Linked DNA regions of Idiomarina loihiensis L2TR. Each later gene encodes a partner of the first gene's protein in a complex. Links are inferred from orthologs where the notes say so. Each region holds a gene or a part of one and is shown in the gene's direction. Other genes may lie near its edges.

Region 1 (9,400 bases):
CAAAGTTCAGGTTAACACCGGCCAGTGGGTGGTTACCGTCAACAGTCACTTCGTCGTCTTTTACTTCAACGATAACAACAGACTGTTCGCCTTGATCCGTGCTGGCACGGAACTGCATGCCAGGCTGTACTTCGTTTTCGCCGAACAGGTTACGTGGTACAGTCTGGATTAAGCCGTCATGACGTTCGCCATAAGCTTCTTCTGGTTTAACTTCTGCAGTGAAGCTATCGCCAACTTTTTTGCCTTCCAGTGCATTTTCCAGACCAGGAATCAGCATGCCACGACCGTGGATGAAGTTCAGTGGGCTGCCATCTTTAGACTGGTCCAGCGTCTGGCCATCTTCCGTTTTAACGGCATAGTTGATAGCCACGACTTTGTTTGGTGCAATGGTTTCGCTCATAAATTTAACCTAATTGATAAGGCAGTGAGTGTATTTCCAGAAGACTTGCGTCGTCATCCCGGACTCGTATAGCCGTGTCAGTGTCTATGTCACTGGGTAAAACAGCTAATAAGTCCACTTGGGTGTCGGTGCGGTTCACTGCCATAATGACCGTACCTGCACGACGCCAGTTCTCGCCAATGGCTTTCTCTAATTGCGTACCAGCAGTAACTTGAGCCGTTACTTTACCGGATAAGCGAAAGAGCGCCCGTTTCTGTTTGCCCAAATATTTCATCCGGGCAATAGTCTCCTGGCCGATATAACATCCTTTGTCAAAACTGATTCCATCCCACACCTGCAAATTCATCATTTGCGGGACAAACGCCTGGATGTTCTCAGACGTAAGTTGTGGACGAACCCGTTCAATTTCCAACGCATCCCAGTAAGGTTGCGGATAATCCGTAGAAATTGGCTGTTGGCTGAGTAACAGATATTGGTCGGGACTGGTCCCAACCTGCATTACCCGGCCATCAAATTCTGCTGCAACGCTGGCTGCTTTGCTACCGAAAACACCGGCTATGCTCCAGTCGTCGCTTACATCTTCAATAGTGACTTTACTAAAGACACCGAATTTCTTTAATTGTGCCAAAGAGCCTTCAATTGCACTGCGATGCATAATTAAAAAAACGGCGTCGTCTTCGCGATAAAGCCAGAAGATGCTAAACGCTTTTCCGGTTTGATCGCAATGTGCGCCATATAAGCAATTATCCTGGTCGAGTTTGCGTAAATCACATGTCAGCTGACCCTGTAAAAAACTGTCAGCATCTTCGCCAGAAACCGAGAGGATACCATAGTCCGTCAGTTGAACGGAAAGGTGATCCTGATTTGCGTCAGTAAAATGCTGCGTTAACTCAACCACAATGACTCCTTATTAAATGGCTTACGTGGTAATATTAGGGCACATTATCGAATTACAAGGGCAATTGCTGCGGAGATTTTATGTTGCCGTTAAAACAGTCAGAAGAAGCACTAAAAGACAAGCGTCGTTTACGTTGGGCGTGCCGCCGGGGCATGCTGGAGCTGGATGTATTATTTGAACCTTTTGTTGATCAGGCTTACGACGAACTAAGTGAAGAACAAAAAGCGGTATTTCGCCGTTTAATTACCTGCGATGACCCGGATCTTTTTGCCTGGTTTATGGGTCACCAGAAGTGTGAAGACGAAGAACTTGCTGAAATGATTCGGTTTATGTTGTCACGCGTTAAGGTATAGACTCGGGCGGTGAACCCTGACAGTTATTTTCGTTTACAGCGACCTATGCGCGTGTTGTCTGTGTCAGCGTGCGGACGTTACTGGTGGTGGCTGGGTGAACGTTGTCAATTATTCAGCAAAGCACTGGTCGTAGGCGGTATGTTGGTTTTACTGCCGCTTGCCTATAAAACAGAAAAAGGTCAGGAAAAGCGGCACTGGCTCCGGGTTTGGTGGTTTCAGTTGTCAAAGGCGCAGCAGATAAAACTGCGGCGCCAGTTACAACAGTTGTCAGAGCCTTAACTTTTCGGTGTCAGCACCGTAGGCTGAGGATCCGGCAATGTGTCAGGGTAGTCGAGAGTATAATGTAAGCCGCGACTTTCTTTACGACTAATAGCGCTTCGTACAATAAGCTCTGATACCTGCACTAAGTTACGTAACTCCAGTAAATTGTTACTCACGCGGAAGTTCGAGTAATACTCGTGAATTTCGCGCTGTAGCAACTGAATTCGGTGAAGGGCCCGTTCCAGACGCTTGGTGGTACGCACAATGCCAACGTAGTCCCACATGAACAGTCGTAGCTCATGCCAGTTATGTTGAATTATAACTTCCTCGTCGGAATTGCCTACCTGACTTTCATCCCAACCGGGAATATGATTTAAGGCCTTCTGATGAGGGCGTTTAGATAAAATATCTTTAGCCGCCGCACGGGCGAAAACCAGACATTCCAGCAGCGAGTTGCTAGCCATGCGATTGGCTCCGTGCAGACCTGTGCAGGCAACCTCACCAACAGCATACAAGTTGGGTAAATCGGTCGCTGCGTTCATATCGGTTTTAACACCGCCACAGGTGTAATGGGCCGCAGGAACAACCGGCATCGGCTGTTTGCTGATATCAATACCCAGCGACAAGCATTTTTCCATAATGGTAGGGAAGTGATGCTGAATAAAGTCTTTCGGTTTATGAGAAATATCCAGATACATGCAGTCAGCACCCAGACGCTTCATTTCAAAGTCGATAGCGCGGGCAACCACGTCGCGCGGAGCCAATTCAGCAGACTCATGAAAGTCCGGCATAAAACGAGTTCCGTCGGGCCGTTTCAGCAAAGCGCCTTCGCCACGCAAGGCTTCGCTTAATAGAAAACTCTGCGCGTTGGGGTGAAATAAACAGGTTGGATGGAACTGATTAAATTCCATATTGGCCACACTGCAGCCTGCGCGCCAGGCCATGGCAATACCGTCGCCGCTGGCAATATCCGGGTTACTGGTATACTGATATACCTTACTTGCACCGCCCGTAGCCAATACCACACAGCCTGCCGCAACGGTTTCCACTTGTTCTTTCTGACGGCTCCAGACATAAGCTCCATAGCAACCGTCAGGTTTACCGATACGAGAACCCGTGATCAAATCGACCGCGTTGTATCGTTCCAGCACCTGAATATTTGGATGCTCCATTGCTTTTTTCTGCAATGTTGTCTGTACCGCTTTGCCGGTGGCATCTGCTGCGTGCAGAATTCGTCGATGACTGTGACCGCCTTCACGGTTCAGGTGGTACGCTGGGTTGCTGTCTTTAGACTCGACTTGATCAAAACCCACGCCGGCATCAATCAGCCATTGCAGACTTGCGCGCGCGTTTTCTGTGGTAAACTTAACGGCTTCGGGATCGCAAAGGCCGGCGCCGGCAATTAAGGTATCCTCGATGTGACTCTCAATACTGTCGTTTTCGTCGAATACTGCGGCAATGCCGCCTTGCGCGTAAAAGGTTGAGCCTTCAGTCAGCGGGCCTTTACTTAGTACCGTAACGTTTAAGTTATCGGCCAACTGTAAAGCGGTAGTTAATCCCGCGGCTCCCGAACCAATAATCAGTACATCGCATTGATAATTTGCAACAGGTTCCATAAAGTACTCAATGTGAATTTTGAACGATTTTACGCATTTGACGATATTTTTGCGAACTTTTTACATGCGGCTCTGTCACAGTCAGTAAGAAACAGGACGGGCCGCCAGTTCCAGCAGTTCCTGGGTTAAGGGAGAACAGGCTCGGATGAGCGAACAGGTGAGTGACCAACAGCTGGTCGAAAGAGTACAACAAGGTGATAACCGAGCTTTTGATCTGCTGGTAAAAAAGTATCAGCATAAAGTCATGAGTTTGATATCGCGTTATGTCAAACAACAGGGCGACGTAGCTGATGTTGCACAGGAAGCGTTTATAAAAGCGTATCGGGCGTTACCGAACTTCCGTGGCGACAGTGCCTTTTATACCTGGCTGTACCGAATTGCGGTGAATACGGCGAAAAACTATTTAGTTTCGCAAGGTAGAAAACCGCCCGCATCTGACATTGATGCAGAAGACGCAGAGTTTTATGAAGGAGCCGGTGCGCTAAGAGACAGCGCCTCTCCGGAAAGGCAAATGCTCTCTGATGAGATTCGAGATGTGGTATTAAAAACAATTGATGAATTGCCGGATGATTTACGTCGGGCAATTACTTTAAGGGAAATTGAAGGTCTCGGTTACGAGGAAATTGCGCTAGAAATGGATTGTCCTATAGGTACTGTCCGCTCTCGCATCTTTCGCGCTCGGGAAGCAATAGATAATCAACTCCGACCGTTGCTGGAACGGTAAACTAACAGAGGGGCATCTATGTCTCGGAATAAATCAGAATCAACATCCGCGTTGTTTGATGAACAACTCATCAATGCCGATGAAATTGAAGCACTGTTGCAAGATGAACAGGCTCAGCAGGAGTGGCACCGTTACAGTGTTATTCACGCGGCAATAAAAGGTGACTTAAACTCGGATATCAGCCTTGATATTAGCGAGCGTGTTCGTGTTAGCGTAAGCCAGGAGTCCAATGTCGTTAAGCCAGGTTTTGGTCGCTCTAAGAGCCAGAATAAAGCGGCTTCACGTTGGTTCCAGCCTTTCGCCAAAGTTGCCGTTGCAGCAAGTGTGGCCGTGGTTGCGGTGATGACAGTGCAAACTTATCAGCAACCCGCGACACCCGATGGTAGCAGCGCAGAACCTACTCTGCTGACCAGCCCCATTGGTGGTGGCCGTGAGCCGGTGAGCTTGAATCGTGTTGAGCCAATGTCGCAAATCAGCGATCAGCAAAGACGCCGTCAGGTTCAGTCATACCTGATTGATCATCAACAACAATTGATGTTGCAGCAGAAAACAGAGCAAGCAGAAAAAGATGAGCAGTCAGAGCAGGAGCTCAACAAAGGTAATTAAGGCTATGATAACTCGGTTGTATCGGTCTATTTTATGTGGCGCTGTTTTATTCGCCGGCACCTTCTCGGTAAGCGCACAGCAGACTAACGAACAAGCAGAAAGTGGCGCTGACTGGTTCAACCGTATGGCAGAAGCTTTAACTGAACTGAATTTTGAGGCTTCTTTAGTTCATGTACATGGTGATCAAATTGAGCCTTATCAATGGCTACAGGGCAACGATCCGGAGACAGGAAGTACCGAACTGTTAATTCAAATGAATGGTCCGGACTTTCGCATCTTAAGAGTGAATAACAAGGTTGCCCACTTTAATACCTCATCCAGTAATTACGCGCTAGAGTCCGATACTATTACTGCTATCTTTCCGGCCGCATTTTCTCAACCCTTTGAGCGTCTTAGCCATAGTTATCAAGTTATGGTGGGTGGTGGCGCACGGGTTTTAGGTCGTAATGCCCAGCATATTCGTATTTTAAGCCGCGATAATCAGCGTTACAGCTATGCACTATGGATTGACCGCAAGCACGGTATGCCGCTTAAAATGATCATGATGAATCAGTCCGGCGATGTTGTGGAGCAAATGCAATTAACCAGTTTATCGGTTCGTGATACCGCTCCCGAAATAACCAAAGAAATAAGCAATATTGAAATGCCACCGCTGTTAAAAGATCTTCGGGTACAAAGTGCAACAAATTACAGTGTTGGGCCGCGGTGGGCACCGCGCGGATTCAAATTGTTAAGCCAGCAAAGCCATACTCTCGTTGTTGATGCAACGCCGGTTGACCATTATTTGTTTTCTGATGGTCTTGCTGAGTACTCGGTTTATGTGGCTGAGCTAACAGAAGGTATGGAAACCGATCTCGCTCTATCTTCTTCACACACTTTGTTCTCAAAGCGTTATAATAACTTTCTTGTGACAGTGGTGGGTCAGGTACCTTTAACCATGGCTCAACGCATAGCGGCGGAAGTTAAATAATGAAAGAAGTAGCAGAAGTAACCGCGGTTGATGGCAACCGCGTAACCGTTACCACTCAGTTAAAAACGGCCTGTTCGGGTTGCGCGCAGGTATCTAACTGTGGCGCTGGCATTTTAAGTAAAGTTTTTGCCGACCGAAATGCGCAGTTTACTGTGGTTACCGAACAAACGTTTAGTCCCGGCGACCAGGTGCAATTAGAAGTACCGGAAACCGCAGTAACACGTTTTGCTCTACTACTCTACGGTTTACCTATACTGACACTGTTGCTATTAGCTGTGCTACTGGAAAACACAGGCACGTTACCCGAAGGTTTTGTTATTTTATTGTCCTTTGCTGGCTTTGCTTTTACCTTCTGGGGACTAAAACGCTGGTTCCGTAAACGTGACATTCAAGTCAATGCAATGGTCAAACTGGAAACCGTCGCGGCTGAAGTTCAGCACTGAAACCCCTGAACTGTCATAAAGTCCTTTGTTCTTGCCGCTAACATGAGTATGATCGGGACTAATTTTTTAAGTTCCAGAATTCAGTTTTACAGAGGTATCATCAATGCCGAATAGGGCGTTCAAGCAAAGTAATATTCGTAACTTCTCGATCATCGCTCACATTGACCACGGTAAATCCACCTTGTCCGACCGCTTGATCCAGCATTGCGGTGGACTGACTGACCGTGAGATGGCTGAGCAAGTACTCGATTCCATGGATTTGGAGCGTGAGCGGGGTATTACGATTAAAGCGCAGAGCGTAACCCTTTATTACACGGCTAAAGATGGTGAAACCTATCAGTTAAACTTCATCGATACTCCAGGGCATGTTGACTTCTCTTATGAAGTCTCGCGTTCGTTGGCGGGTTGTGAAGGCGCACTGCTGGTTGTTGATGCAGCTCAGGGTGTTGAAGCGCAGACTTTGGCAAACTGTTATACCGCTATTGAAATGGACCTGGAAGTTGTTCCGGTATTGAACAAAATTGACCTGCCGCAGGCCGATGCTATGGGCGTTGCACAGGAAATAGAGGACATTGTGGGCATTGAAGCCGTAGACGCGGTTCAGTGTTCGGCTAAAACTGGTTTAGGTATTGACGACGTGCTTGAGCGCATTGTCCGGCAAATACCGCCGCCTAAGGGCGAACCAGAAGAGCCATTACAGGCACTGATTATTGACTCCTGGTTTGATAATTATCAGGGGGTTGTTTCTTTGGTTCGCGTCCGCAACGGAACGTTGCGTGCCGGCGAGAAAATGACAGTAATGTCTACTGGTCAGTCGTATCAAATTGATAAAGTTGGTTATTTTGACCCGAAACCTCACGAAACCGGTATTTTACACACTGGTGAGGTGGGCTATGTTATTTCGGGTATTAAAGACATTCTGGGCGCACCGGTCGGTGATACTCTAACCAATACGAAGAGCCCGGCAAAAGAGCCGGTACCGGGCTTTAAAAAAGTCAAACCTCAGGTTTACGCAGGTATGTTCCCAATCAGCTCAGAGGACTATGAGTCGTTCCGGGATGCTTTGGGGAAATTGTCGTTAAATGACGCGTCGCTTTTTTATGAGCCGGAGAACTCTGCGGCACTTGGCTTTGGCTTCCGTTGTGGTTTCCTTGGCATGCTGCACATGGAAATTATTCAGGAACGCTTAGAGCGTGAGTACGACATAGACTTGATTACCACGGCACCAACGGTTGTTTACGAAGTTGAAAAGACCGATGGCAGCATAGTCAAAGTGGATAACCCGGTGAACTTGCCAGCGGTTAACGATATTGAAACCATTTACGAACCTATTGTGGAAGCCAATATTCTGGTTCCGCAAGAGTTTCTGGGTAATGTGATTACCTTGTGCGTTGATAAGCGCGGCGTACAAACGGCTATGGCTTACCATGGTAAACAAGTTGCGGTAACTTACGAGCTGCCCATGGCAGAAGTGGTTATGGATTTCTTCGACCGGTTAAAATCGACCAGTCGTGGTTACGCTTCACTGGATTATCAGTTCAAGAAATTTGAACCTGCGGACATGGTTCGTGTCGATATACTGATTAACGGCGACCGGGTAGATGCGCTGGCAATGATCACTCACCGTGATCACGCTGAAGGGCGCGGCCGCATGTTAGTTGATAAAATGCGTGAGTTAATTCCACGACAAATGTTTGATATTGCCATTCAGGCGACCATTGGCAACCATGTTATTGCGCGCTCGACGGTCAAGCAGTTGCGTAAAAACGTAACAGCGAAGTGTTATGGCGGCGACATTAGTCGTAAGAAGAAGCTTTTACAAAAACAAAAAGAGGGTAAAAAGCGCATGAAGAACCTGGGTAACGTAGAAGTACCTCAGGAAGCCTTTCTTGCGGTTTTAAAAGTAGGCAAATAGGAAATGGCCAATTATTTTTCAATTATTTTAACCGTTATTACCGTTCTGTCCGGGTTGTTATGGCTTTACGATGCGCGAGTACTGAAGCCAAAGCGTAAAGCGGTTATTGCTGAGGTTGAGACCAAAACAACCAAGGCTTTAACCGAACAGCAAATTGACACACTGGCACCTCAGCCTAAACTTATGGAGCTGAGCGAGTCTATTTTTCCAGTGATTGCTTTAGTACTGGTGGTTCGTACATTGTTATACGAGCCATTTCAGATACCGTCAGGCTCAATGATGCCAACCTTACTAAAGGGCGACTTTATTCTGGTAGAAAAGTTTTCCTACGGTATTAAAGATCCGCTTTTTCAAAAGACGTTGGTGGATACCTCGTTGCCTGAACGCGGCGATATCGCCGTATTTAAATATCCGGAAGAACCGAGCATAGATTACATAAAACGCGTTATTGGCTTGCCTGGCGACCGTATTATTTACCGAAACAAGTCACTTTATATTCAGCCTGCGTGTGCCGTTGGCGAGAAAGACTGTGAAGAAATGAAGGTGGTATCCACCTCATTAAAAGAAGATGGTGAGTATTTCTCTGGTTCGTCACCTTTACGCACTTATGAAGAACAGTTAGGCGATGTAAGCCACGAAATTCTTATCGACCCACGTGTTGCGCCACGGACTATGTCGTATTTTAATCAGCCGGGCACACAGAAAGACGAGTGGGTGGTGCCGGAAGGCCAGTATTTTGCTATGGGTGATAACCGCGATAATTCTCGTGACAGCCGCTATTGGGGCTTTGTTGACGAAGAGTTGCTGGTTGGCAGAGCGGTATTCATCTGGATGAGTTTTGAAATGGATCGCAGTAGCGATAGTTGGTTGCCGTCGTGGGTTCCTACGGGAGTTCGATTTGAAAGGCTAGGGAGTATTGAGTGAGTTTGCCCAAACCACCTTTAACGGAACTGGAAAAAATTGTTGGTTATAGCTTTGAACAGCAGGGTTTATTGCATCAGGCAATGACCCACCGTAGTGCTTCATCAACGCACAATGAACGCCTGGAGTTTTTGGGCGATTCTATTTTAGGTCTGGTGATAGCTGAAGCTTTGTATCAAAAATTCCCCAAAGTAGCAGAAGGCGATTTAAGCCGCATGCGCGCTGCCATAGTTTGTGGTCGTTCTTTGGCGAAGCTTGGAAAAAAAATGGGACTGGGCGATTTTTTGTCGCTG
Region 2 (11,371 bases), 740 kb from region 1 along the record:
CTGAAGTTATCGAACAATTAGCTCTGGCAGAAAACGAGGTGGTGGTTAATGTTCAGGGTGATGAGCCCTTTATTCCGCCTGAAATTATTCGACAGGTTGCCGATAACTTAGCGAATCAACGGCAGGCACCTATGGCGACGCTGGCCGTGCCCATTACTGACGCTGAAGATATTTTTAACCCGAATACAGTAAAAGTGGTTACCGATGCTGCGGGTTATGCGCTGTACTTTAGCCGTGCCGCAATTCCCTGGGACAGAGAGCACTTTTCTGCCGACCGGGCGACAAATGTCGTTACTGAGCATTATCATCGTCACATTGGTATTTATGCTTATCGGGCGGGTTTTGTCAGACGTTATATTGAATGGGAGCCAAGCCCTATTGAACAGCTTGAGTCGTTAGAACAATTGCGGGTGCTTTGGCACGGAGAACGTATTCATGTCGCTGAAGCCATTCTCGCACCGGCTACAGGCATTGATACTGAAGAGGACCTGCAGCGGGCACGAAAACTGGCAGGCGATGGTTAATCCATCGCCGACATTTTTGAATACTCATCTTCGAAAAAGAATTTTTCCTCACCAAAAGCTGGTTTTAAGTGATGCAGCCAGGTGGCATCCGGATCATATTTAGCGAAGAAGGGACGTTGTACCCAGTCCGGATTGCGCCCCTGGATAAAGCGTAAGGCAAAGACTTTCTCACCAGCAATTTCAGTAACACCCTGAACTTCTACTTTCCCCGGGCCGGCACTCATCGAGGGGCCTCGCACGGTACGAGCTATACCTGAAACCTGCTGGTACGCTTTCTGGAAAATTTCCCAGGTACGCTCCAGCGGTACTTCAAAGTAACGTTTTGCTCCGGTATCCCGCTCGACAAACATATAATAAGGGATTAATCCGAGTTGTACCTGCTTCTCCCACATAGAAGCCCAGACATCCGGGTCGTCATTAATGTGCTTGAGTAAAGGAGCCTGACAGCGGATTTGAACACCTGTAGCGCGCAGGCGACGAATGGCCTCCTGACATACTTCAGTGCGTAATTCATTCGGGTGGTTTAAATGCGCCATTATCGACACATGCTTGCCACCATCAACTAAGCGCTCTAATAAACGCAGTAAATCGTCCGCGTCGGGGTCGGTGATAAAGCGATATGGCCAGAAGGTTAATGATTTAGTGCCAATGCGTATGGTTTTAATGTGCTCGAACTCAGGTTGCAGTAAACCCTCTAAGTAATGGGCCAGCTTGCGCGTGCGCATAACCATAGGGTCGCCGCCGGTCACCAGCAAGTCAGTAACTTCTTTGTGCTGAGCCAGATAGCGGTGCAATTGATCCGCGTCATTTGAATTAAAGCGGGTAGCTTTACCGACAAATTGCGCCCAACGGAAGCAGAAAGTGCAGTAAGAATGGCAGTACTGCCCCTGAGCCGGGAAAAAGAGCACCGTTTCGCGGTACTTATGCTGCATGCCCGGCAAAGGCTCACCGTCAACATGCGGCACATTCATTTGCATTTGTCCGGCAGGGTGAGGGTTCATTTCATCGCGTAGCTGAGTCGCCAAATCAAACACTTCATTGGTGGTGTGCTTGCCTGACATTAGGTCTGCCATGCGCTGGTACGCAGAAGGCTCCAGCATATCTTTTTGCGGGAAAGTTAGCTGAAACAGCGGGTCATTGGGTACATTTTCCCAGTCAATCAGTTCGTTAAATACATATTCATTAACTCTGAATGGCAGTACATTAGCGACGACTTTCATTTCAAAACGCATGTCATCAGGAACTTTCTTTAACGCCTCAATTTTATCTAACTGGCGATGCTGATATACCTTGAATTTACGTGGTGTAATGATGGGTTGTTGTACATTGACTACTTGCTGCATAAGCCTCTCTGTAATTATCTGCAACTTGCTAAAGCACGTTGAAAATGAATTTGTCTGTCAGCTCTCTCTTTGGCGACCAACGAAATGCGACGTAGTATAAAGAATTTAAGGCTTCGTTGCACGTTCTGTAAGGTGTGAAAAGCAATGTACTCAAACTAATTAAGAGCGGGCATAAAAAAAGGCGCTCAACCGAGCGCCTTCTTAACTCAAACCAATTTATTTTTTAATTGGTGAAAACTCGCGTTTTGTATAACCAGTATATAACTGACGAGGACGACCAATTTTCTGGTTTTCTTCGCCCATCATTTCGTGCCAGTGAGAAACCCAGCCGACAGTACGTGACAGCGCAAAGATAACGGTGAACATATTGGTAGGAATACCAATAGCTTTCAGTACGATACCTGAGTAGAAGTCAACGTTAGGGAAGAGTTTCTTTTCAATGAAGTAGTCGTCTTCCAGAGCGATACGCTCCAGTTCCATTGCGACGTCAAGTAATGGATCATCACGATCCAATTCTTTCAGTACTTCGTGGCAAGATTCACGCATTACCGTTGCACGAGGGTCGGTGTTTTTGTATACACGGTGACCAAAGCCCATTAGACGGAAAGGATCGTCTTTGTCTTTTGCTTTCTCAATATATTTTGGAATGTTTTCAACAGAGCCAATTTCAGCCAGCATACGCAAGCAAGCTTCGTTTGCACCACCATGGGCTGGTCCCCATAAAGACGCAACACCCGCAGCGATACATGCGTAAGGGTTAGCACCAGAAGAACCGGCAAGGCGTACTGTTGACGTTGATGCGTTTTGCTCGTGGTCAGCATGCAAAGTAAAGATGCGATCCATAGCGCGAGCTACCGCAGGGCTTATTTTGTAGTCTTCCGCAGGAACCGAGAACATCATGTTCAGGAAGTTTTCTGCATAACCTAAGTCGTTACGTGGGTAAACGAAAGGTTGACCAATGCTGAATTTATAAGCCATTGCTGCAATTGTTGGAATTTTTGCAATCAGACGGTAAGCACTACGTAAACGTTGGTTTTCATCGTGAATCTCCAGATCATCATGATAGAACGATGATAAAGCTCCCGTTACGGCACATAACATTGCCATAGGGTGAGCATCGCGACGGAAACCATTAAAGAAATTGTGAATTCCCTGATGCACCATAGTGTGTTTAGTAATGGTGTTTTTGAATTCATGGTATTGCTTTTCGGTAGGAGCTTCGCCGTGCAACAACATGTAGCAAACTTCTAAGTAATCTGCTTTAGTTGCTAACTCACCAATAGGGTAACCGCGGTGCAGTAAAACGCCGTTTTCACCATCTATATAGGTGATAGCCGACTCGCAAGAGCCTGTAGCCAGAAACCCTGGGTCAAAAGTAAAATAACCATGTTTTCCCAGAGTTCGGACGTCAACTACATCCTTTCCTGCCGTTGGTGATAGTACCGGCAATTCAATGGATTGGCCGTCAATCTGTAAAGTGGCTTTACGATCAGCCATAAGGAATTCTCCTCGCTATCTACTTTGAAAAAGTGCGCTAATTTAACTCGATCATGCCCGTAAATGTCAATTTTAATCGGGGAACATGAACCAATTATAGCGAAATATACGTAATAAACATGACGAAAAGATTACTCAGATTGAAGAATTATCTTGTTAGGTTAGACTTTAGTAGTAAAGCGTATTTTAGTCAGCGTTCAAATCTGAGTTTGTCGTTGTAATTAATAGCTTGGCTAGATATACTTTGCGCCGTATTGGTGGCATGTTTCTGTGTCGCGCAAACGAAAATTGCATTTCTTTTGTGCTTTATTAAAAGGCAATCTATCGTGAAAAAAGAAAGACCTGTTAATTTAGACTTATCAACTATCAAGCTTCCTGCCGCTGCCAAAGCATCCATACTGCATCGTATTTCCGGTGTTGCTATGCTGTTCTCTCTGGCTTTTCTAATTTGGGCTTTTGCCGTGTCACTTAGTGGCCCTGAAGGCTTTGCTCAAATCGAGAGTATCATGACCAGCTTTATCGCTAAATTTATTGGCTGGGGTATTTTGACAGCGCTAGGATTTCACTTAATCATTGGTCTGCGTCACTTAGTAATGGACATGGGCTACTGGGAAGAACTCGATTCCGGAAGAATCAGCGCAATTGTCTCAATTGCTCTTTCTGTGATCTTTTCCGTATTAGTAGGAGTTTGGCTATGGTAACAGCAGCAGCTACTTTTGGTCGTAGCGGTTCTCATGACTTTATTTTATTGAGAGCCAGCGCGATTGTAATGGTTCTATATTCACTGTTCATGGCTGGGTTCTTCCTTTCTACGCCAGATGTAACTTATCAAGTGTGGAGTGGGTTGTTTGCCAACATTTGGATGAAAGTGTTCACTATGCTGGCCTTATCTTCTGTGTTAATTCACGGCTGGATTGGCATTTGGCAAGTATCAACAGACTACGTGAAAGCGTCCGGTCTCAGAGCTTTTATCCAACTGGTTTTCAGCGTTGGTCTGATCGCTGTTTGGCTCACTGGCTTATTCGTACTGTGGGGTGTTTAAGTGACTGTTAAAACTTTAGAATATGATGCAGTGGTGATTGGTGCTGGCGGTGCCGGCATGCGAGCAGCACTGCAAATTTCCCAAGAGGGATTGAGCTGCGCGTTGATGTCCAAAGTGTTTCCAACACGCTCTCACACAGTTTCTGCTCAGGGTGGTATTACCGTAGCATTAGGTAATGCGCATGAAGATAACTGGGAATGGCACATGTTCGATACCGTTAAAGGTTCGGACTATATTGGTGACCAGGACGCTATCGAATACATGTGTAAAGCTGGCCCTGAAGCTATTTTAGAAATGGAAAACTTAGGTTTACCATTCTCGCGTTTTGAAAACGGCAAAGTTTATCAACGTCCATTTGGTGGTCAGTCGAAGAACTTTGGTGGCGAGCAGGCTGCTCGTACTGCCGCTGCAGCTGACCGTACCGGTCACGCTTTGCTGCATTTGCTTTATCAGCAAAACGTGAAGAAAAAAACCACCGTATTTTCAGAATGGTACGCGCTGGATATCGTTAAGAACCAAGACGGCGAAGTTTGTGGTGTAACCACCATGGATATCGAAAGCGGCGAAGTTTACTTTGTTAAAGCTAAAGCCGTTGTTCTTGCTACCGGCGGTGCTGGTCGTATTTATTCTTCAACGACCAATGCTCATATCAACACTGGCGACGGTATTGGTATGGCTCTACGTGCTGGCGTTCCTGTACAAGATATGGAAATGTGGCAGTTCCATCCAACCGGTATTGCCGGAGCGGGCTCACTCGTTACAGAAGGTTGTCGTGGAGAAGGCGGTTACCTGCTGAACAAAGACGGCGAACGCTTTATGGAGCGTTATGCGCCAAACGCGAAAGATTTGGCGTCACGCGACGTTGTCTCCCGCGCTATGATGACTGAAATCCGTGAAGGACGTGGTTGTGAAGGCCCATGGGGTACTCACCTTAAACTGAAACTGGATCACCTGGGTAAAGAAACCCTGGAAAGTCGTTTGCCGGGTGTTTGTGACTTATCACGTACATTCGCACACGTTGATCCGGTAAAAGAACCAATTCCGGTTATTCCTACCTGTCACTACATGATGGGCGGTATTCCAACGGATGTTAATGGACAAGTCCTGACTGTTGGTGACGATGGTCAGACATCTCACGTTAAAGGGCTGTTTGCTTGTGGTGAAATTGCTTGTGTATCTGTACACGGTGCTAACCGCTTAGGTGGTAACTCACTGCTTGATTTGGTGGTATTCGGTCGTTCAACCGGTATGCATCTGGGTGAAACGCTTGCGGCTAACGTAGAAGCCAGAGAAGCAAGCAGCGACGACATTGACGCTGCACTAGCGCGTTATAATCGTTGGGAAAATACTCAGAAAGGCGAAGATCCGGCACAAATTAAGAAAGACCTGCAACAGTGCATGCAACTTAATTTCTCGGTTTTCCGCGAAGGCGATTCAATGAAAGAAGGGCTTGCTGAGCTGCGCGAAATTCGCGAACGCCTGAAAAACGCCCGTCTTGATGACACCTCCAAAGAGTTTAATACTCAGCGCGTCGAGTGCCTTGAGCTAGATAACTTGATGGAAACGGCTTACTCAACTGCAGTTGCTGCCAGCTTCCGTACAGAAAGCCGCGGTGCTCACAGCCGTGCAGACTACCCGGATCGTGATGATGAGAAGTGGTTAGTACACACTGTTTATCGTCCTGAAAAGGAAGATATGGTGACGCGGGAAGTCAATATGGCGCCTAAACTGCGTGAAGCTTTCCCTCCGAAAGCTCGTACCTACTAAGTTGGAGGGTATATGAAAAAATACACATTTTCAGTTTATCGTTATAATCCTGATGTCGACAACGCGCCTCATATGAAAGAGTACACGTTGGAAGTAGAAGATAATCAGGATTTGATGGTGCTAGAAGCACTGATCAAATTGAAAGAACAAGATCCATCGCTGGCATTCCGCCGCTCGTGCCGTGAAGGTGTTTGTGGCTCCGATGGTATGAATATTAATGGTAAAAATGGTTTGGCTTGTATCACTCATTTGTCTTCTTTGAAATCAGACAAAATTGTGATTCGTCCGCTACCAGGCTTGCCTGTCATTCGTGATTTGATTGTTGATATGAGCCAGTTCTATCAACAGTACGAGAAAATCAAACCGTACCTTATCAACGATGACAAAACGCCACCAGCGCGTGAACGACTGCAGTCGCCGGAAGACCGTGCTAAGCTTGATGGTCTTTACGAATGTATTTTATGTGCATGTTGTTCATCTTCGTGCCCGTCGTTCTGGTGGAACCCAGATAAATTTGTTGGGCCAGCTGGTCTGCTGCACGCTTATCGTTTCTTAATTGATAGTCGTGACACAGCAACGGACGAGCGTCTGGACGAACTTGATGATGCCTTTAGTGTATTCCGTTGTCACGGAATCATGAACTGCGTTAACGTATGTCCAAAAGGGTTGAATCCAACAAAGGCTATTGGACACATCAAATCGATGCTTTTGAGTCGCGCTGTTTAACTCGTTAAATTGTCGCGCCAATTTGAACGGTTGATGTTGTGGATGGCCATCCCACAAAGGATGGCTATTTTTTTATAAAAACGGTTTATCTATTCAGGTGAAGGAAACGCAATGCAAGATGGTGTAATGCGTGAATGGTTAGAAACATCGCATCTAGCCGGTGGTAACGTTGCCTACATTGAACAAATGTTTGAGGCGTATCTGGATGATCCGACGGCAGTCAGTGATGAATGGCGTCAAATGTTCGATGCGTTGCCGAAGGATAATCACATTGTTGATACTAAACTCAGCGATGTCCGGGAGCAGTTTCGCCAGGCCGCTAAGAATAAGCTCAAGCAATCTCAAACAGGCAGCACGACTGCCGCAGATCAGAAGCAAGTTAAAGTTTTACAGCTCATTAATGCTTACCGATTCCGCGGCCATCAGCACGCCAACCTTGATCCTCTTGGTTTATGGAAACAGGAAACCGTTCCAGACCTTTCATTAAACTTCCACGATTTAAGCAAAGACGACTTAGAACGCGAGTTTAATGTCGGCTCTTTAGCTGTTGGCAAAGACACAATGAAGCTGAGTGATATTCACGAGGCGTTGGAAAATATTTATTGTGGCTCTATTGGTGCCGAGTACATGCACATTGTTTCAACCGAGGAAAAACGCTGGATTCAGCAACGGTTGGAGGGTGTTCTTGGAAAGCCCAAGTTTGAAAAAGAACAGCAGACTAAAATTTTAAAAGAGCTGATAGCCGCTGACGGACTGGAAAAGTATCTTGGGTCAAAATTCCCGGGAGCTAAGCGCTTTTCATTAGAAGGTGGCGACAGTCTGGTTCCGTTGTTGAAAGAACTCATTTCACGCTCTGGTGAGCAAGGTGCCAAGGAAGTCGTTATTGGTATGGCTCACCGAGGTCGTTTGAACGTTTTGGTCAACGTTCTGGGTAAAAAACCACAGGACTTATTTGACGAGTTTGCCGGCAAGCATGACAGCACAAAGGGCTCAGGTGATGTTAAATATCATATGGGCTTTTCTTCTGATTATGCGACCCCGGGCGGCGACGTCCACCTTGCATTGGCCTTTAACCCGTCGCACCTTGAAATTGTAAACCCGGTTGTTATGGGATCGGTTCGTGCGCGCATGGACCGCCTGAAAGACCCGGAAGGCAAAAAAGTGCTGCCTATTACCATTCACGGTGACGCTGCTGTTGCCGGTCAGGGTGTGGTACAAGAAACCTTTAATATGTCGCAGACACGTGCTTACCGTGTAGGCGGCTCTATCCGTATCGTGGTGAATAACCAGGTTGGTTTCACTACATCTAAACAGGAAGATGCGCGCTCTACTCAGTATTGTACTGACATTGCCAAGATGGTGCAGGCGCCAATTTTCCACGTTAATGCGGATGACCCTGAAGCCGTTGTTTTTGTCACTCAGTTAGCGCTTGATTACCGTAATGCATTTCAGCGCGACGTGGTTATTGATTTGGTTTGTTATCGTCGTCATGGACATAACGAAGCCGATGAGCCAAGTGCAACACAGCCGCTGATGTATGCAAAAGTTAAAAAACAACCCGTTGCCCGCGAGCTTTATGGCAAGCGTCTGATAGAGAAGTCGATAGTAGATGAAGACACAGCTAAGCAGTGGATGTCTGACTATCGTGATGCATTAGATAAAGGCGAAGTGGTGGTTGATGAACACCGTCCTATGCGTCAGCACTCTGTTGACTGGTCTCCCTATATTGGAAACGACTGGGATGTAGAGTACGACTACAAAGTTTCAGCAGACAAACTGAAAGACTTGGGTGAAAAAATCACTCAGTATCCGGAAGAAGACAAGCTGAATTCCCGTGTTGAAAAAGTTTATCAAGAACGTCTGAAAATGGCGAAAGGCGATAAACCAATGGACTGGGGTTTCGCTGAAACTTTGGCTTATGCCACCTTAGTTAACGACGGTACTCATATTCGTTTGACCGGTCAGGACAGCGGCCGTGGTACCTTCTTCCACCGCCACGCGGTATTGCATAACCAAAAAGATGGTTCTACCTATATGCCACTGAACAACTTAGGTTCAGAGCAGGGGCAAATTGAAATTTACGACTCGGTTTTATCAGAAGCCGCGGTTGTGGCCTTCGAATACGGTTACGCTACGGCTGAACCGCAGTCTTTGGTTATGTGGGAAGCTCAATTTGGTGACTTCGTTAACGGCGCTCAGGTGGTTATTGACCAGTTCTTAAGTTCTGGTGAACAGAAATGGGGACGTTTATGTGGTTTAACATTGTTATTGCCACACGGTTACGAAGGCCAGGGTCCAGAGCACAGTTCAGCCCGTCTTGAGCGTTTCCTGCAATTATCAGCTGATCACAACTGGTCAGTCTGTGTACCGACAACGCCTGCACAGGTTTTTCATATGATCCGTCGTCAGCACTTACGTCCGGTTCGCCGCCCGTTAGTTGTTATGACGCCTAAGTCATTGTTACGTCATCCGTTAGCGGTTTCAGAAATGGATGATTTAGCGGATCATGGATTCCAGAACGCGATTGGTGAAATCGATGATCTGAATCCGAAAAAAGTAAAACGCGTGGTATTTTGCTCAGGTAAAGTCTACTACGATTTACTGAAAGAACGCCGCGAGCGTGAACAAGAAGATGTTGCCATTATTCGTATCGAACAGCTGTATCCGTTCCCTGCGGAAGAAGTGGCAGAAATTATGAAAGATTATCAGCACGTTAAAGATTTTGTCTGGTGTCAGGAAGAGCCTCAGAACCAGGGTGCATGGTATAGCAGCCAGCATCACTTCTGGGCCGCAATTCCGAAAGGAGCTCAGTTGTCTTATCGTGGTCGTAGTGCGTCAGCCGCACCGGCGGTCGGATACATTTCAGAGCACAACAAGCAGCAGCAAAACCTTGTTGACGAAGCGCTAACCATTAAATAGGTGAAGATGAACCATGGCGATTGATATTAAAGTTCCTCAATTACCCGAGTCTGTTGCAGATGCAACAATTGCAACATGGCACGTAAAACCTGGCGATAAAGTGTCTCGCGACCAGAATCTGGTTGACATCGAAACCGACAAGGTAGTGCTGGAAGTGGTTGCGGAAGCAGACGGTGTTTTGGGCGAAATTACTGCCGAAGAAGGCACTACCGTAACAGCTGAAGAAGTTATCGGAAAAATTGAAGAAGGTGACGGTGCGTCGGCATCTGACGATAAATCAGACAATAAAGACTCAGACGACGACAAGAAGTCAGAGAAAAAAGAATCTGATTCTTCAGAAGACAAAGGCTCTGACAAAAAAGGTTCTGGCGAGAAAATGGAAGTTAAAGTTCCTCAACTGCCAGAATCAGTCTCTGATGCCACTGTTTCTACCTGGCACGTTAAAGCTGGCGATGCAGTAAAACGTGACCAGAACCTGGTTGATATTGAAACCGATAAAGTGGTTCTGGAAGTGGTTGCTCCGGCTGATGGCGTTTTAGCTGAAATTAAGCACGAAGAAGGCGCGACAGTCGGTGCTGATGACGTTATCGGTATTGTCGAAGCTGGTGGGTCTGCTGGCGGTAGTTCAAGCAAGTCCGATGACAGCAAATCTGAATCTTCTTCAGAAAGTAAAGACGATGACGGTGACAACGAAGTAGCGGGTCCTGCGGTTCGTCGTTTACTTGGTGAACACGGCCTTAAGCCAAGTGACGTTAAAGGCACTGGTAAGGGCGGTCGCGTCACTAAAGAAGACGTGGAAAAACACGTGAAAGCTCAGTCTTCTAAGTCTTCGGATAGCAGCAAACAGCAGTCTTCACAGCCAGCCGTTTCAGGTGACCGTGACCAGAAACGTGTACCAATGACACGTCTGCGTAAACGTATCGCTGAGCGTCTGTTGCAAGCTAAGAACGACACCGCGATGTTGACCACGTTTAACGAAATCAACATGAAGCCAATTATGGACTTGCGTAAGAAGTACAAAGACGTGTTTGAAGAAACTCACGGCACGCGTCTTGGTTTCATGGGCTTCTACGTCAAAGCTGTAACTGAAGCACTGAAACGTTTCCCAGACGTCAACGCATCCATTGATGGCGACGATATTGTTTACCACAATTTCTTCGATATCAGCATTGCGGTATCAACGCCTCGTGGTCTGGTAACTCCAGTTCTGCGCGACACTGACCGTTTAAGCATTGCGGATATGGAAAATGGTATTCGTGACCTGGCTATCAAAGGCCGTGACGGTAAGTTAACTATGGATGAAATGCAGGGTGGTAATTTCACCATTACTAACGGTGGTGTATTTGGTTCACTGCTTTCAACGCCAATTCTGAACCCACCACAAAGCGCTATTCTGGGTATGCACAAAATCCAGGAGCGGGCGATGGTGGTAGACGGTAAGATCGAAATCTTACCGATGATGTACCTGGCTCTTTCTTATGACCATCGAATTATTGATGGTAAACAATCGGTAGGTTTCCTGGTTACCGTGAAAGAGCTATTAGAAGATCCTC

Evidence for each region.
Region 2: the proteins of IL_RS04170 (region 1) and sdhA are in contact, whole or in part, in a crystal structure (PDB 6C12), measured with the Escherichia coli proteins. The link is inferred for Idiomarina loihiensis L2TR from one-to-one orthologs.

The regions. Positions count from the first base shown.
Region 1 is NC_006512.1:867,595-876,994, reverse strand. The notes cover bases 155-3,014. They hold IL_RS04170 (succinate dehydrogenase assembly factor 2), read left to right. Parts: upstream 155-1,378; coding sequence 1,379-1,651; downstream 1,652-3,014. Other genes in these bases: nadB (L-aspartate oxidase), read right to left, coding at 1,927-3,014; IL_RS04165 (hypothetical protein), read left to right, coding at 1,697-1,930; IL_RS04175 (YgfZ/GcvT domain-containing protein), read right to left, coding at 405-1,298; IL_RS04180 (FKBP-type peptidyl-prolyl cis-trans isomerase), read right to left, coding at 155-400. In the rest of the region: more of IL_RS04180, read right to left, coding at 1-154; more of nadB, read right to left, coding at 3,015-3,528; RNA polymerase sigma factor RpoE, read left to right, coding at 3,674-4,252; IL_RS04150 (sigma-E factor negative regulatory protein), read left to right, coding at 4,271-4,858; IL_RS04145 (MucB/RseB C-terminal domain-containing protein), read left to right, coding at 4,863-5,828; IL_RS04140 (SoxR reducing system RseC family protein), read left to right, coding at 5,828-6,271; lepA (translation elongation factor 4), read left to right, coding at 6,375-8,186; lepB (signal peptidase I), read left to right, coding at 8,190-9,110; rnc (ribonuclease III), read left to right, coding at 9,107-9,400. UniProt on the Escherichia coli protein: An FAD assembly protein, which accelerates covalent attachment of the cofactor into other proteins.
Region 2 is NC_006512.1:1,609,381-1,620,751, reverse strand. What follows is about bases 3,791-6,789. They hold sdhA (succinate dehydrogenase flavoprotein subunit), read left to right. Parts: upstream 3,791-4,406; coding sequence 4,407-6,173; downstream 6,174-6,789. Other genes in these bases: IL_RS07710 (succinate dehydrogenase iron-sulfur subunit), read left to right, coding at 6,186-6,789; sdhD (succinate dehydrogenase, hydrophobic membrane anchor protein), read left to right, coding at 4,059-4,406; sdhC (succinate dehydrogenase, cytochrome b556 subunit), read left to right, coding at 3,791-4,065. In the rest of the region: kdsB (3-deoxy-manno-octulosonate cytidylyltransferase), read left to right, coding at 1-524; IL_RS07735 (KamA family radical SAM protein), read right to left, coding at 521-1,867; gltA (citrate synthase), read right to left, coding at 2,084-3,364; more of sdhC, read left to right, coding at 3,691-3,790; more of IL_RS07710, read left to right, coding at 6,790-6,899; IL_RS07705 (2-oxoglutarate dehydrogenase E1 component), read left to right, coding at 7,011-9,818; odhB (2-oxoglutarate dehydrogenase complex dihydrolipoyllysine-residue succinyltransferase), read left to right, coding at 9,832-11,371. UniProt on the Escherichia coli protein: Two distinct, membrane-bound, FAD-containing enzymes are responsible for the catalysis of fumarate and succinate interconversion; the fumarate reductase is used in anaerobic growth, and the succinate dehydrogenase is used in aerobic growth.